One region of the Anaerocolumna chitinilytica genome, then DNA from elsewhere that is predicted to be linked to it. Evidence: a T-box and tRNA genes for the amino acid it is inferred to sense, from the RefSeq annotation. Region 1 holds a T-box; the other holds one or more tRNA genes.
The links. The T-box of region 1 lies ahead of metG (methionine--tRNA ligase). A T-box ahead of a tRNA ligase gene usually reads a tRNA of that ligase, here a tRNA-Met.
Positions count from the first base shown of each region.

Region 2: it encodes a tRNA-Met, which carries the amino acid that the T-box ahead of metG (methionine--tRNA ligase) is inferred to sense. The anticodon was not compared.

Region 1 covers NZ_AP023368.1:5,548,366-5,555,049, forward strand. Annotated here, with positions in the region: gene bsdcttw_RS24530 (glutaminase family protein) at 1-1,063, shown strand, start outside; gene metG (methionine--tRNA ligase) at 1,172-3,166, opposite strand; T-box leader at 3,265-3,532, opposite strand; gene bsdcttw_RS24540 (class I mannose-6-phosphate isomerase) at 3,679-5,418, opposite strand; gene bsdcttw_RS24545 (GntR family transcriptional regulator) at 5,434-6,153, opposite strand; gene bsdcttw_RS24550 (ROK family protein) at 6,184-6,684, opposite strand, start outside.
Region 2 covers NZ_AP023368.1:4,507,416-4,514,099, forward strand. Annotated here, with positions in the region: gene bsdcttw_RS19675 (GNAT family N-acetyltransferase) at 1-1,138, opposite strand, end outside; gene ispF (2-C-methyl-D-erythritol 2,4-cyclodiphosphate synthase) at 1,184-1,750, opposite strand; tRNA gene bsdcttw_RS19685 (tRNA-Met) at 1,849-1,922, opposite strand; tRNA gene bsdcttw_RS19690 (tRNA-Val) at 1,986-2,058, opposite strand; gene bsdcttw_RS19695 (methyl-accepting chemotaxis protein) at 2,128-4,152, opposite strand; gene bsdcttw_RS19700 (cytidine deaminase) at 4,311-4,829, opposite strand; gene bsdcttw_RS19705 (GH1 family beta-glucosidase) at 4,893-6,281, opposite strand; gene bsdcttw_RS19710 (carbohydrate ABC transporter permease) at 6,374-6,684, opposite strand, start outside.

The DNA of each region.
Region 1 (6,684 bases):
TGAGAAATATTATGAGCTGTTATCCTTAGCTTACAGACAAGCAATTGCAGCACATAAGCTCGTAGCAGATCCAGATGGCAATGTCTTATTTCTATCCAAAGAAAATTTCAGCAATGGCTGTATGGCAACAGTAGATGTAAGTTACCCTTCTATTCCGCTATTCCTGTTATACAACACAGAGCTGGTTAAGGGCATGATGCGTCCTATCTTTAAATATGCGGCATCCGAAGCCTGGCCTTTTGAATTCGCTCCTCACGATGTGGGCTGCTATCCGAAAGCCAATGGCCAGGTCTATGGTCTGGAAGACGGAAAGCTTCTGCACAAATATCAGATGCCGGTGGAAGAATGCGGTAATATGCTGATTATGGCTGCAACAGTCAGTGTCCAGGATGGGAATGCAGATTTTGCTTCTAAGAATTGGGAACTTCTCTGCAAATGGGCAGATTATCTTAAAGAAAATGGTCTGGACCCTGAGAACCAGCTATGTACAGACGACTTTGCCGGACATCTGGCACATAATGCCAATCTCTCCATAAAGGCGATCGTTGCTCTCGCTGCCTTCTCCAGAATGAGTGAAATGCTTGGAAAAACTGATCTGGCTGCTGAATACCTTGGAATTGCCAGAGAAATGGCCGCAGAATGGGAATCAAAGAGTGCAGAAGAGGATCACTACAAGCTGACCTTTGGCACCGCAGGAACCTGGAGTATGAAATATAATATGGTATGGGATGAAATACTCGGACTGAATGTCTTTTCAAAAGAAATCCCAGTGAAAGAAGCCGCCTATTATTTAACACAAATGAACCAGTACGGTCTTCCCCTGGATTCAAGAAATACCTACACAAAATCAGACTGGATGGTATGGGTAGCCACTCTTTGTAACTCCAAAGAACTTTTTGATACTATTATTGATTCTCTTTGGCGTTCTCTTAGTGAAACCAACAGCCGGGTTCCCTTCACCGATTGGTATGATACCGTAACCGGACGTCAAATAGGCTTCCAGAACCGTTCCGTACTTGGAGGTATCTTTATTAAGCTGCTCCGGGATTCCTTAACGAAATAATTCTTAATAAATAACCCCCTGTATAAAAGTGTACCGGCCCCCCAAAGTTAGATCAAATTCTAACGCTTGGAGGCCGGTACATTAGTTTATACAGGGGGTTCTTTTAAGTTAACAGATCTCAGCTCCGGGTGTCATATTCTTTTCCGGTATCATAAGTGCAAGGTCACCGTTCTCGTCCTCCGCACATAGCAACATTCCTTCTGATAATATTCCGGCAAGTTTCGCAGGCTTTAGGTTAACTAATACCATAACCTTCTTTCCGACCATTTGCTCCGGTGTGTAATATGCCTTAATTCCGGATACAATCTGTTTTACCTGGCTTCCGATTTTCACCTGGGAGCAAAGAAGTTTCTTGGACTTTGGAACTTCTTCACAAGCAATGATCTCACCTACCTGAAACTGCATTTTAGCAAAATCATCATAAGTAATTTCTTCTTTGGCAGGAAGGTCAATAACCGCTGCTGCTTCATTTGCAGCTCCCTCTTTCTCTGCATCTTTTTCAATGTTTTCAGCTACTTTTTCGGCTGCTTTTGTAGCTTCAACCTTCTCCAGTACCTCTTTCATATCCAGTCTTGCAAATAATATTTCAGGAGTTTTGGTAACTTGATTGCCGTTAGGATATAAGCCATAGGTCTTCAGGTTCTCAATATCTCTAAGTTCTGTATTTAACTGGGCAAGAATTTTGTCTGAGGTTTCCGGCATAAAAGCCTTTAAGAGACTGGCACCGATTGTAATGCTCTCTACCAGATTATAAAGGACAGTTTCAAGTCTTTCCTTTTTATCCTCTTCCTTTGCTAAGGCCCAAGGCATGGTTTCATCAATATATTTATTGCATCTCTTAAAGAGGGTAAAGATTTCAGTCAGTGCATCTGCTACTCTTAGCTGCTCCATCTTAGCAACTACCTTATCACAGGTCTTAACTGCCAGCTCCTCTAATTCTGCATCTACGGGTTCCTTAACTCCTGCATTTCTGACAATTCCTTCAAAATATTTATTAGACATGGATATGGTTCTGTTTACAAGATTTCCAAGAGTATTGGCAAGGTCGGAATTCATTCTTTCTACCATCAGCTCCCAGGTAATGACACCATCATTGTCAAAGGGCATCTCATGAAGCACGAAATATCTTACTGCATCAACACCAAAATAAGATACCAGTTCATCGGCATAGAGAACATTGCCCTTGGATTTGCTCATCTTGCCTTCTCCCTGCAGCAGCCAGGGATGACCAAATACCTGCTTGGGCAGAGGTATATCAAGAGCCATCAACATAATAGGCCAGTAAATTGTATGGAATCTTAAGATATCCTTTCCGATAAGGTGAAGGTCTGCCGGCCAGTATTTTTTATATAATTCGCCGTGATTACCATCTGTATCATAACCCAATCCGGTAATATAGTTGCTCAGCGCATCCAGCCATACATAAACTACATGCTTTGTATCAAAGCTTACCGGAATACCCCATTTGAAAGAGGTTCTGGATACACAAAGGTCCTGGAGTCCGGGAAGCAGGAAATTATTCATCATTTCGTTCTTTCGGCTCTCCGGCTGTATAAATTCGGGATGTGTCTTGATATGCTCAATCAGTCTGTCCGTATAGTTGCTTAACTTTAAGAAGTAAGCCTCTTCTTTGGCAGGCTGTACCTCGCCTCCGCAGTCCGGACATTTTCCGTCTACAAGCTGTGATGGTGTAAAGAAGGATTCACAGGGCGTACAATATAATCCCTCGTAAAAACCTTTGTAGATATCACCTTTCTCATAGAGTTTCTGAAAGATTTTCTGAACCTGCTCTTCATGATAAGTATCGGTAGTACGGATAAATTTATCGTAAGAAGTATTCATTAAATCCCAGATATCCTTAATCTGTCCGGCTACACCGTCTACAAATTCCTTCGGTGTTATACCTGCTGCCGCTGCCTTATTCTCAATTTTTTGACCGTGTTCATCCGTTCCGGTCTGGAAAAATACATCTAATCCCTGTTGCCTTTTAAATCTTGCGATACTGTCAGCTAATACAATCTCATAGGTATTACCAATATGGGGTTTACCTGAGGTATAAGCAATGGCAGTCGTGATATAATAAGGTTTTTTGCAATTACACATAAATATGCCTCCTATTACAATTAGATTATTCTAAGTTTGTTTATGAAACAGAAGCTTTGCCTTTCCTTCCTAAAATAAAAAAAGCCCCCGTCTTCTTATATAAAGACGAGAACATGCTCCCGTGGTACCACTTTAATTCAGCCCTGGCGGACCCTCTTTCCTGCTAATCTTCCCATAAGCGGTTCTCTTCTTATAGTTCGTACAGGTTGTCATGATAACGGGTGCTCCCGTCGCAGCCTAAAGGTCTCCCATTCGGTGCGAAGCTCCAAGACCATCTTCAATAACCTTTCCGTGACCCTCTCTCAGCAATTCAAGGGCTCTCTGTCCGCGCAAAATATTATCTACTCTTCTTTTCACAGCCTTTTGATATAAGATATAGTATAGTCAATTAAGTTTGACATCATACATCAATTGAGTTTTAGCATAACACCCTGGTTAAATTTTGTCAACTCTGTTTTCCCTGTAAGCTGGTATAAAAAAAGCAGAGAAGTTATTATCCCTGCTTTTTTGTGCTATCTTACCGTTGCGACGATAACTTTTATTTTTTCTCCTTCCAATGCTTCCAGCACAAATTCTTCTGCTCCGGCCGGAACGATGAAGGTCTCGCAATAATGAATTTTCTTTGGCGTCCATTCCCCATTTTTACTCTTTAGCCATGCTTCTTTACCTTCTATAAGATTAAGCACTGCCACGGAACCTTTCAGTGATATCTCAACTTCACCGCTAAGAGTATACCTGAGAGTCTCAATGAATTCATACTCATGAAGACCGGTTCTTTCAATAATACACCTGCCGGTATCGGTCAATAGTTTTTCCTGATGGATTAAATTACTCATAACCCAGCCGGTATCCCGGTTCCATTGAATATTTTTACTTCCATGTTCTATATGCACCGGTCTTGGAAGTCCATCCAATCCTATGTGCCCCCAATCCCATAACTTAAAAGTAAATATATAAGGAGTCGCACTTATTTCCAGTACCTGTGTATCCTTTCCGGAGCAATGAACGGTACCGGCCGGGATTAATATATGATCATGCTTCTTTACAGGTATGCGGTTTATATACTTTTCCGTATCAAATAGTAGTTCCCCGCGGTTGGCTGCCTTAAGCTCCGCAAGCATTGCCTCCCTGTCAACACCCTCCTTTAGACCGATGTAGACACAGCTGTCCTCCGTTGCATCCAGAATATAATAGCTTTCATCCTGGGTGTAGCTCATCCCGAAGGTATTTTTTATATAATCAAGGGTGGGATGTACTTGAAGAGAAAGGTTTCCTCCCTCAAAGGTATCCAGCATATCAAATCGAATTGGAAACTCTGCTCCAAATGTTTCATAAACCCGGCTGCCAAGCAGTTCCACCGGATACAACCTGACTAAATTCATAGCAGGAAATGTAACTGAATTTTTACCAAAGCAAAATCTTACACTATTCTCTTCCGGGACACCATCGAAGGACCAGCCGTAATTATCCGCTTCCGGCTCTAACTCAAAGGTTTCCTTCATCCACTGGCCTCCCCAGACACTCTTATCAAAATAAGGTTCCATTCGAAAGGGCTCTCTGGATATTGTGGAATATGCCCGGCGGAAAGTACCACGGTCTATTATTTTCAGCTCATTACTGACATTGGCATCAATCCAATAGTCGACCTTGTCAAAATTTTCTTCCTTATGAGTGTCAGCCAGTCTCCATTCCAGGAAAAATCCGATTTTATATTTTGTAAGTATCGGCGCTTCCGGGTTATGGAACATCCAGTTAGCTGCTCCGGTACGATATCTAAGCTGTATCTCCCAACGGGTTATATCTGCATAATAATGAATATCTCCCTTGGCAAAAAGGCTCGCTCCCACGCCAATCAGAAAAATAACCTTTCCCTCGTTTTTTTCTAACTGTGTCATCAACGCAGAAACTTTTATCTTATCAAAACAGTTCTCCAGACGGTCCCCAGTCATATATCCAAAAACGCGGTCCTCTGTGATATTCCTGTCAAATCTGCGGTATAATTCTTCATCTGAAAGCTTGCAATTATCCGTATCAATGAGCTGACCTGTCTTAATTTCTCCTAGGAGCGACAACAGGCTGTTCTTATCAACACCGGGATATATATCGAATACAAAGATTTTATTCCCTTGCTTTATCTGACTTATTATTAATTCCAGCAGCTTATTATTTCCAACTAAGACGTCCTCATCCCGATCATTTATCCTAATACCCGGATTTACATCATAATTGTGTTTAGAGTGGTAACTATACATAATCAACCTTCTTTATTAAAGATTAACAGAGTATCGGTATTTATCCCCAGGATAATAGCAGATTGAGTATTCCACCTCATTATCCTGTTGATCATAGGCTACTCTTGTCCTTTTAAAGGTGGGAAACCCTTGGGCAACTTCCAGGTATTTGGCAACTGCTCCCTCTGCCAGTGTCGCCTCCAGCTGATCTCCCGCCCGCGTAATATTAATGTTGTACTTTTCCTTTAGAACCTTATACAAAGAATCACTGTATAAGCCTGCATCTAAAGGCAGGTTTTGCATTTTAAGATATGTTACGGAGTACACCAGAGGCTTATTATTGGCACATCTGACACGAGTCAGCTCATATACGGCTGAGTTTACACTTATACCTAAGTTACCCGCTACTTTTTCAGTGGCGTTCACCAGCTTAATCTCACAATAACTCGTCTGCATTTGGATGCCATGAAGCTGCATTTCTTCCGAAAAACTGATAACCCTTTTTAAATTCTCTTCAATTTTTCCATAGGTAACAACAGTACCAATACCTCTCATGCGCTCTACATAGCCCTTATTAGCCAATTCTCCTACTGCAAGCCTGACTGTCATTCTGCTGACGCCATACTGTTCTTGAAGCTGCTTTTCACTGGGAATTATTTGTCCCGTAGTATATTCTCCGTGTTCAATTGCCTCTGCAATCTGCTGGGATATCTGCAGATATAGTGCCACTGCGGCCTTCCCCCTATCCAGTGTCATTGCCATTTCCTCCATCTCCCGGGTATCTTCTTAAAGCCCGGTTAATCCCTCCATTATTAATCCTGAAGTATCTTCTTCCACCATAATATGAATATCCTGCTTCTCACACTCTTCTTCTATTTTTGAAAGAAATAAGCTGCCGGAGCGGCTGATATTTCCGCCTATGACAAAAGTATTTGCTTTAAAGCTTTTTAAAAGAGGTAAAAAAGCAGCATTTAAGTTCTCACCAAACTCCTTGTAAGCTGCTATGGCTCCCCTATTACCGGCTATAGCCATTTCACTTAATTCTAATGGAGTTAACAGCCTATTGCAATACTTCAGGGACAATTTATTAATTCCTCTTACTGAAATATAGTCGTCTATTATGGAGGACTGGAAGGGAACAGGGTATGCCCAGCCTTTTTCCGGAATTCCTTCCTGTATATCATCCGAAATGCTGCCGTTTATGGAATAGGCCGTACCTGCTCCGGTACCGATACACAGATATATTACCCGGTATCCCTCATGGAGTTTTCTTTTATGCATAACTCC
Region 2 (6,684 bases), 1.0 Mb from region 1:
CATTGATAAATATCTGCTCGCCAAGCCGAAGCTCTGTAAGTACAGCCAATATATTTTCTTTATCCTCTGAAAGAATCAATTCTATTATTTCTTCTTTCTTCAGCTTTCCGAAAAACAACATAGCAAGTGCAGCAATATCCCCCTTAATCATAGGAAGCTCAGTTGTTGTCTTTGTAACCCAAGTCTTATCTTTCTCAACCACAATACAGAATACACCGTTATTGTCTGCAATTCTCTCATCCACAGCTTCTATTACCAAATGGATATCCTTATTGGCATTTAAGCAATTTAAAAAGGCTTTCAGATTAATAATTCTTACCATAATAGAAGGTTCAAAGCCAGTATTCTTTTCTTTCAGATAAGATGAGAATTTTCGGTACAGCTCTGTGAGCACTTCCTTTTTGTAAGCAGGCTCATAAATGCATTCTTCCAAATTAAAGCCATCATCTAACATGTATGCTGCATACCCTATTATAGTATCTCCCTTAAATACCAGAGAAATGCCTCCGCCTGTACTTCGCATCTCTTCTAGAAGCTTCTCATAATACTTACGGCTTCTTATCGCATAGATATCATAATTTTCTTTTAGTATACGTTCTGTAAATTCCGCCAGCAGCTTACGGTTATTACTGTCTGAAGCAGTAAGTTCTAATATCTTACTGCCGGTATCCCATGAATTTAGTGCCTGGGCAGTTTCTTTCATCTCTGCTACCCATTTCCTGATAAGGTATACTTTACGAAAATCGTATGGATAATAGATAGCATCCGCAGCCGGCATAAGATACGAAAGAGGCTTCTCTTCTTCGTACATACACTGAAAAGCTCTGTCTAACAATAACCCCATGTACCCTTTTTTTCTCTCATCCTGTCTGGTAGCAACGCCTACAATATAATCCGCCTTAACTTCTCTTCCCTTAAGAACCAGAGTATAAGGGTTAAGATGCAGCATGGAACACAGTTTATCTTCCTTGTATAATGTAAAAATACGGTTGTAGGGAACTACCCACTGAAAGTAAAAATCCGTATAAGCCTCCGTATCTCCAAAACAATCCTGCCAGAGCTGGTACACATCCTCTCTGACATTTTCTTTTCCATTTTCCTTAGCTTCCTCCAGAGAAGTATATATCACATATTCCATACTGTATCTTGTCACCTTCCTTTTCTACTGTAAAAAGCCGGTCTTTTATCCGTTATTTTTGATAGAACAGCCGCTGCAGCCGGAGCAGCCGCCTGCCTTTTCCGGATAAGAATAGCTGCGGTCATCATATCGGTAATCGGCAGCACTTGTTAAAAGGCAAACGGAATTAGCAGATATTCCAAGTCCTTCTCCTGTAAATCCAAGCCCTTCTTCCGTGGTTGCCTTTATATTAATCTGATTCAATTCTATTCCTAGCACTCGTGCGATATTCTCTCTCATAGTCGGTATAAAAGGCGCCATTTTGGGCTTCTGGGCTATTATAGTAGCATCGATATTCTCAACCAGATAAAAATTCTCTTCTAAAAGTTGCTTTACTCTTTCCAGCAAGACCAGGCTGGAGGCTCCCTTGTATTTCTCATCCGTATCCGGGAAATGTTGCCCAATGTCTCCCAGAGCTGCCGCACCGAGCAGACTGTCCATGATGGCATGGGTTAACACATCTGCGTCAGAATGCCCAAGCAACCCTTTCTCATAAGGAATTGTAACTCCTCCGATAATTAATTCCCGGCCTTCTACCAGCTTATGCACGTCATATCCTGAACCTATTCTCATCTATATCACCGGCGGTACTCCTATTGCAGAACCGCCACCACTCCTTTTATAAAAATTTATATTACAAAAAAAGACTGTCGGTAAGACAATCTTTCTAATAGCGAAGGACGGATTTGAACCGCCGACACTGCGGGTATGAACCGCATGCTCTAGCCAACTGAGCTACTTCGCCATATATAAGCAAATACATTGGGTTTTAAAACAAATAAAACTTTTCTTTGCTATTTCATAAAAATGGGACCTATAGGGCTCGAACCTATGACCCTCTGCTTGTAAGGCAGATGCTCTCCCAGCTGAGCTAAGATCCCATTAAGTACTTGTCTCTCAACAGGTACTTTTATATTATATTTATGAAATGCTTTTTTGTCAAGTGTTTTTTATTGGTTTTGTTCCGAAAGTTTGAAAAATTGCAGCTTATTCTCCAAATCAGCGGCAGTAAGCGCAAGATTCGAAGCATCTTCACCCACTGTTTCACTGACAGCAGCCACTTCATTGGCAGCTGACAAAAGTTCTGCAGAAGTTGCCAGTATCTCTTCCGCTCCTGCGGATTGCTCCTGGGTAATTGCTGCAACAGATACCGCTACCTGATCCACCTCTTTTACACTTTCCCCTAACTCCATTACAAGGGTATCTGTTTCACTAACTGCTTTATAGATATCTTCAAAGGCCGAACTGGTCTCTTTGATCAAATCGGAGCTGTTTTTAATACTTACTACACTTTCCTGGGTTTTTTGGATGGTTCCATCTACAAGTACATTAATCCTTCCGATATTACCGGATATCCTGTTTACTGCTTCAGAGCTTGTCTCTGCTAACTTTCTGATTTCCTCGGCTACCACGGCAAAACCTCTTCCTGCTTCACCGGCTCTTGCAGCTTCAATAGCAGCATTTAAAGATAAAAGGTTGGTCTGGGTTGCTATTTCACCAATCAGATGCACAATTTCGTTAATTTCCTTTGTAGACTTCCCAACATCACCTACGGCTTCTTCCAGATTATATATAACTTTTTCAACATCCTGTACATACAGATTGACTTTATCAATCTTTTGCTTGCCTTCTTCTGATAATGTTACAGTCTGTTTCATCTTTCTTCCGGCATCACTGCTGATGGAATCTGCTTTTGATACTACCAGTGCCAGAGAGGATGCACTTTCTGCCACTTCTCCAATGGACTTTGCCAGTTCATCCACCGTCAGATTCAGCTCCTTCATGGAGCTGGATTGAACCTTTGCTGTATTTGTCAGGTTCTCGGCGGCTTCACTGCTGCTTTCCGCCTGGTCATTCAACTTATTTATCAGTTCATTAAATTGCTGTATGATAAGCACCATAGTACCGATAAATTTCTGCAGTCCTTCCGTCATTACCGCAACTTCATTCGTTCCCTTTACTTCTACCTGTATTCCAAAATTACCTTTGGTAATCTCTTCGAGGGTACCGGTAACCTTCTTAATTGGTACAATAACAAAATGGAGTACTCTTTCTATTATGAACGCTATCAGTAAAATTGCCATAATTGAGCCGATTACCACTATTATGATAAGTTGGTTAATGGCTGAGAGCACTTCGCTTCTTGGTACATAAGAAGCCAGAACCCAACTGGTTCCTTCTATCGCTGTGATATTGCCAAGATAGGATTCATTCTTATCCTTTAAGGTAAAGACACTCTTACTGCTTTTTGCCAGTTCCTTCGCTATTCCGGCTACCAGCGCGTTATCTGAACCGGCATCCAGTTTCTTTGAGATCAAATCCTTGTCCTTATACCCAAGTATTACACCTTCTGTTTTATCGATCAACATGGAAGCTCCGGAATGAAGCACCTTCATTCCTGCTACTTCCTTTGTAATTTCGCTTAAGTATACATCTGCAGCTGCTACTCTTGTAATTCCGTCTTTAGAGGCCAATTTTGCCGAAGCCGTAATACAGTACTCTCCGGTATTGGCATCTGTGTAAGGTGCTCCAAAAGCAAAATTATCCCTTTGTTCCCCTTCCTTATACCAATCCCTGTCTGCTACCACATAATCAGCACCGGGGGTAAAATCAAATGAGTTCAGCAATTTATTATCACTTGACCCTATATATACCCCTAAAGGCACATTTGGATTCCTGTCCTTTGTTGTAGCCAGATAACTTACCGTTTCCGCATCATCCATTTGCTTAAAATCAAGTGTATTCTTTATTTCTGTTAAGCTGCTGACAATCTGTCCTGACCAGAGTTCAACCTCTTTTACATTGGCTTCCGCCTGATATTTAACAATATTGCTACCATAGTCCAGAATAATATTTCTGGCCGTCATAAAGGTAATTATCAATAGGCCTGCTATGGATAATGCCACTACTGGAATAAGAATAAATATCATTCGGCCTTTTGTTCCCAAACTCTTCTTTTTGCTTTTACCTCTCATAATTTCCTGCCCCTCCGCTAAAACATTTTTTAATTATTGTAGTGATATGAAAATAAATAGTCAAGTTTATTTTCATCATTTATCGACATATTTTTTATAATAAATTAAAAAAATACCCTGGCAATTTCAACCATTGCCAAGGTACTTAGGTTCTTGTACTATGCATTTAAATTAGAAGGTCCAAATCCCAAAGGCAGAAGTTCCTCCAGTGTATAAATCCAATAATCAAACTCTGATTTCGCAAGGATAATTAGAAAATTCTTCGGATTGCAAAATTCCATCATCACCTGCCTGCATACTCCACAGGGAGAACAATAATCTGACAGGATACCATCCTTGCCGCCTACAATTGCTATCGCTAAAAATTCTTTCTCACCCTCACTGACTGCCTTAAAGAAGGCTGTTCTCTCCGCACAATTAGTAGGTGTAAAAGAAGCATTTTCAATATTGCAGCCCTTATAAATTTTATGACTTTTGCTTAATAAGGCAGCTCCTACTTTAAATCCTGAATAAGGCGTATAAGAATAATTCAGGCTGTCAATTGCCTCTCTTATCAGTGCTCTGCAGGTGTCCGGATTAATACTGCCTGTTATTTCCCTTTTACCGGATGGGATTAGTGCTCCTTCATGCCTGCATGCAAGTTCATTCATTTCTTTTCGATCATTATGCTCATCCATGAAATCATCTCCCAGTACATATTTTTATAGTGTACCGTATATTATACCACAAAAGCATAAATCTTACAATCCTTGCAGGCACTCTCCATTTGTTGTAATTATATTATGATACCAATAAGCAGAATCTTTTAATGTACGGAGTTGTGTTTCAAAATCAACATGAATTAAACCAAATCGTTCTCCATACCCCTGTGACCACTCAAAGTTATCCATAATAGACCAGGCAAAATATCCGTTTACAGGTATACCTTCCTCTATGGTTTTGGATAATTCCAAAAGGTAGCGGTTCATAAAATCTATCCGCTGCGGGTCATGCACCTTACCATCAAGGCTTACCCAGTCAGCCATGGAGAGTCCATTTTCGGTTATAATGATTGGCATCTTATATCTTTCATAAAGAAATTTGGGCATATAACGGAGAATCTTTGGAGTAACCGGCCATTTAAAGGCAGTACGGTCATAGCCAATTTTATTATCTGCACGCACATAGCCTTCCTCTGAACTCCGAATACCAATTCCCCGATATAGGTTAATCCCCAAAAAGTCCAGAGGCTGACAGATTTGTTCTAGGTCTTCCTTTTTTAAAAGTGCTTTCGGAAAATGCTCTGCAAATGCCTTAACCCCTTCTTCCGGATATTTTCCCAGAATTACAGGATCTATCCACCAGCTGGTATTCCATAAATGTCTTTCGGAAGCGTCAAAAGCCGCTTTCCTTGCTGCCTCCACATCTTCCTCGCTGTCCGTCACCGGGTATACATCGCTGGCACAAGGGGCATATCCTACTTTACAAGGTTTTCTTGTATACTTTCGTATGGTCTGCACTGCTTTTCCATGAGCTAAAAACAAATGATGCATTGCCTGGAATACTTCCTCGTAGGTAAGCTTTAACTTCGGGGCACATTCCCCTAAAAGATGTCCGATTATTATATGGCACTGGGGTTCATTAAAGGTTATCCAGTGGGTGACACGGTCGGAAAGACGATTAATCACAATCTTTACATATTCCACAAACCAATCAACGCTTTCAGGATTGGACCACCCCCCTAACTTCATGAGTGCCTGAGGATAATCCCAATGAAACAAGGTAATATAAGGCTCAATACCCGCTTCTAGAAGTTCATCTACCAGATTATCATAAAATTCCAGACCTTTTTCGTTGATTTTTCCCTTACCCTCCGGCAATATACGTGTCCAGCTGATCGATAAACGGTAAGCCTTTAATCCGATTTCCTTCATCAAGGCGACATCTTCTTTGTATCGGTGATAGTGGTCGCAGGCTATATCCCCTGTATCGCCGTTATCAATATTGCTGCGTCCTGTTTTGGGGTCAATGGTCTTATCATGACAGTAAACATCCCATATTGAGGGTCCTCTGCCATCCTCTGATGCACCACCTTCAATCTGATAGGCTGCCGCAGCTGCACCCCAGAGAAAATTCTTTGGAAAACTCATATCTATGCCTCTCCTTCTATTTCATTAACTATTCAGATGTTCTTTCTAATAAGGCTTTTTAATCTTAAGCCGCAGCTCATCATTTGGTATCCTCAGCCTTTCACAGCACCTACAACAATTCCCTTAACAAAATACCGTTGGAAGAATGGATATACAATAAGAACCGGAACAGCACCAATAACTGCTACTGCCATACGGATTGAGGTAGAGGGCATGGGTGCTGCGGCAGCACCTGCTGCAGCGGCTTTTTTCAGCATTTCAATATTTTGAAGCATCTTATTTAGAAAAACCTGAATGCTGTAGAATTCATCTTTATTCACATAGTATAAACCATTTACCCAGTCATTCCAATAACCAAGGCCAACCAAAAGTACAAGCGTCGCAAGAATAGGAAGTGACATAG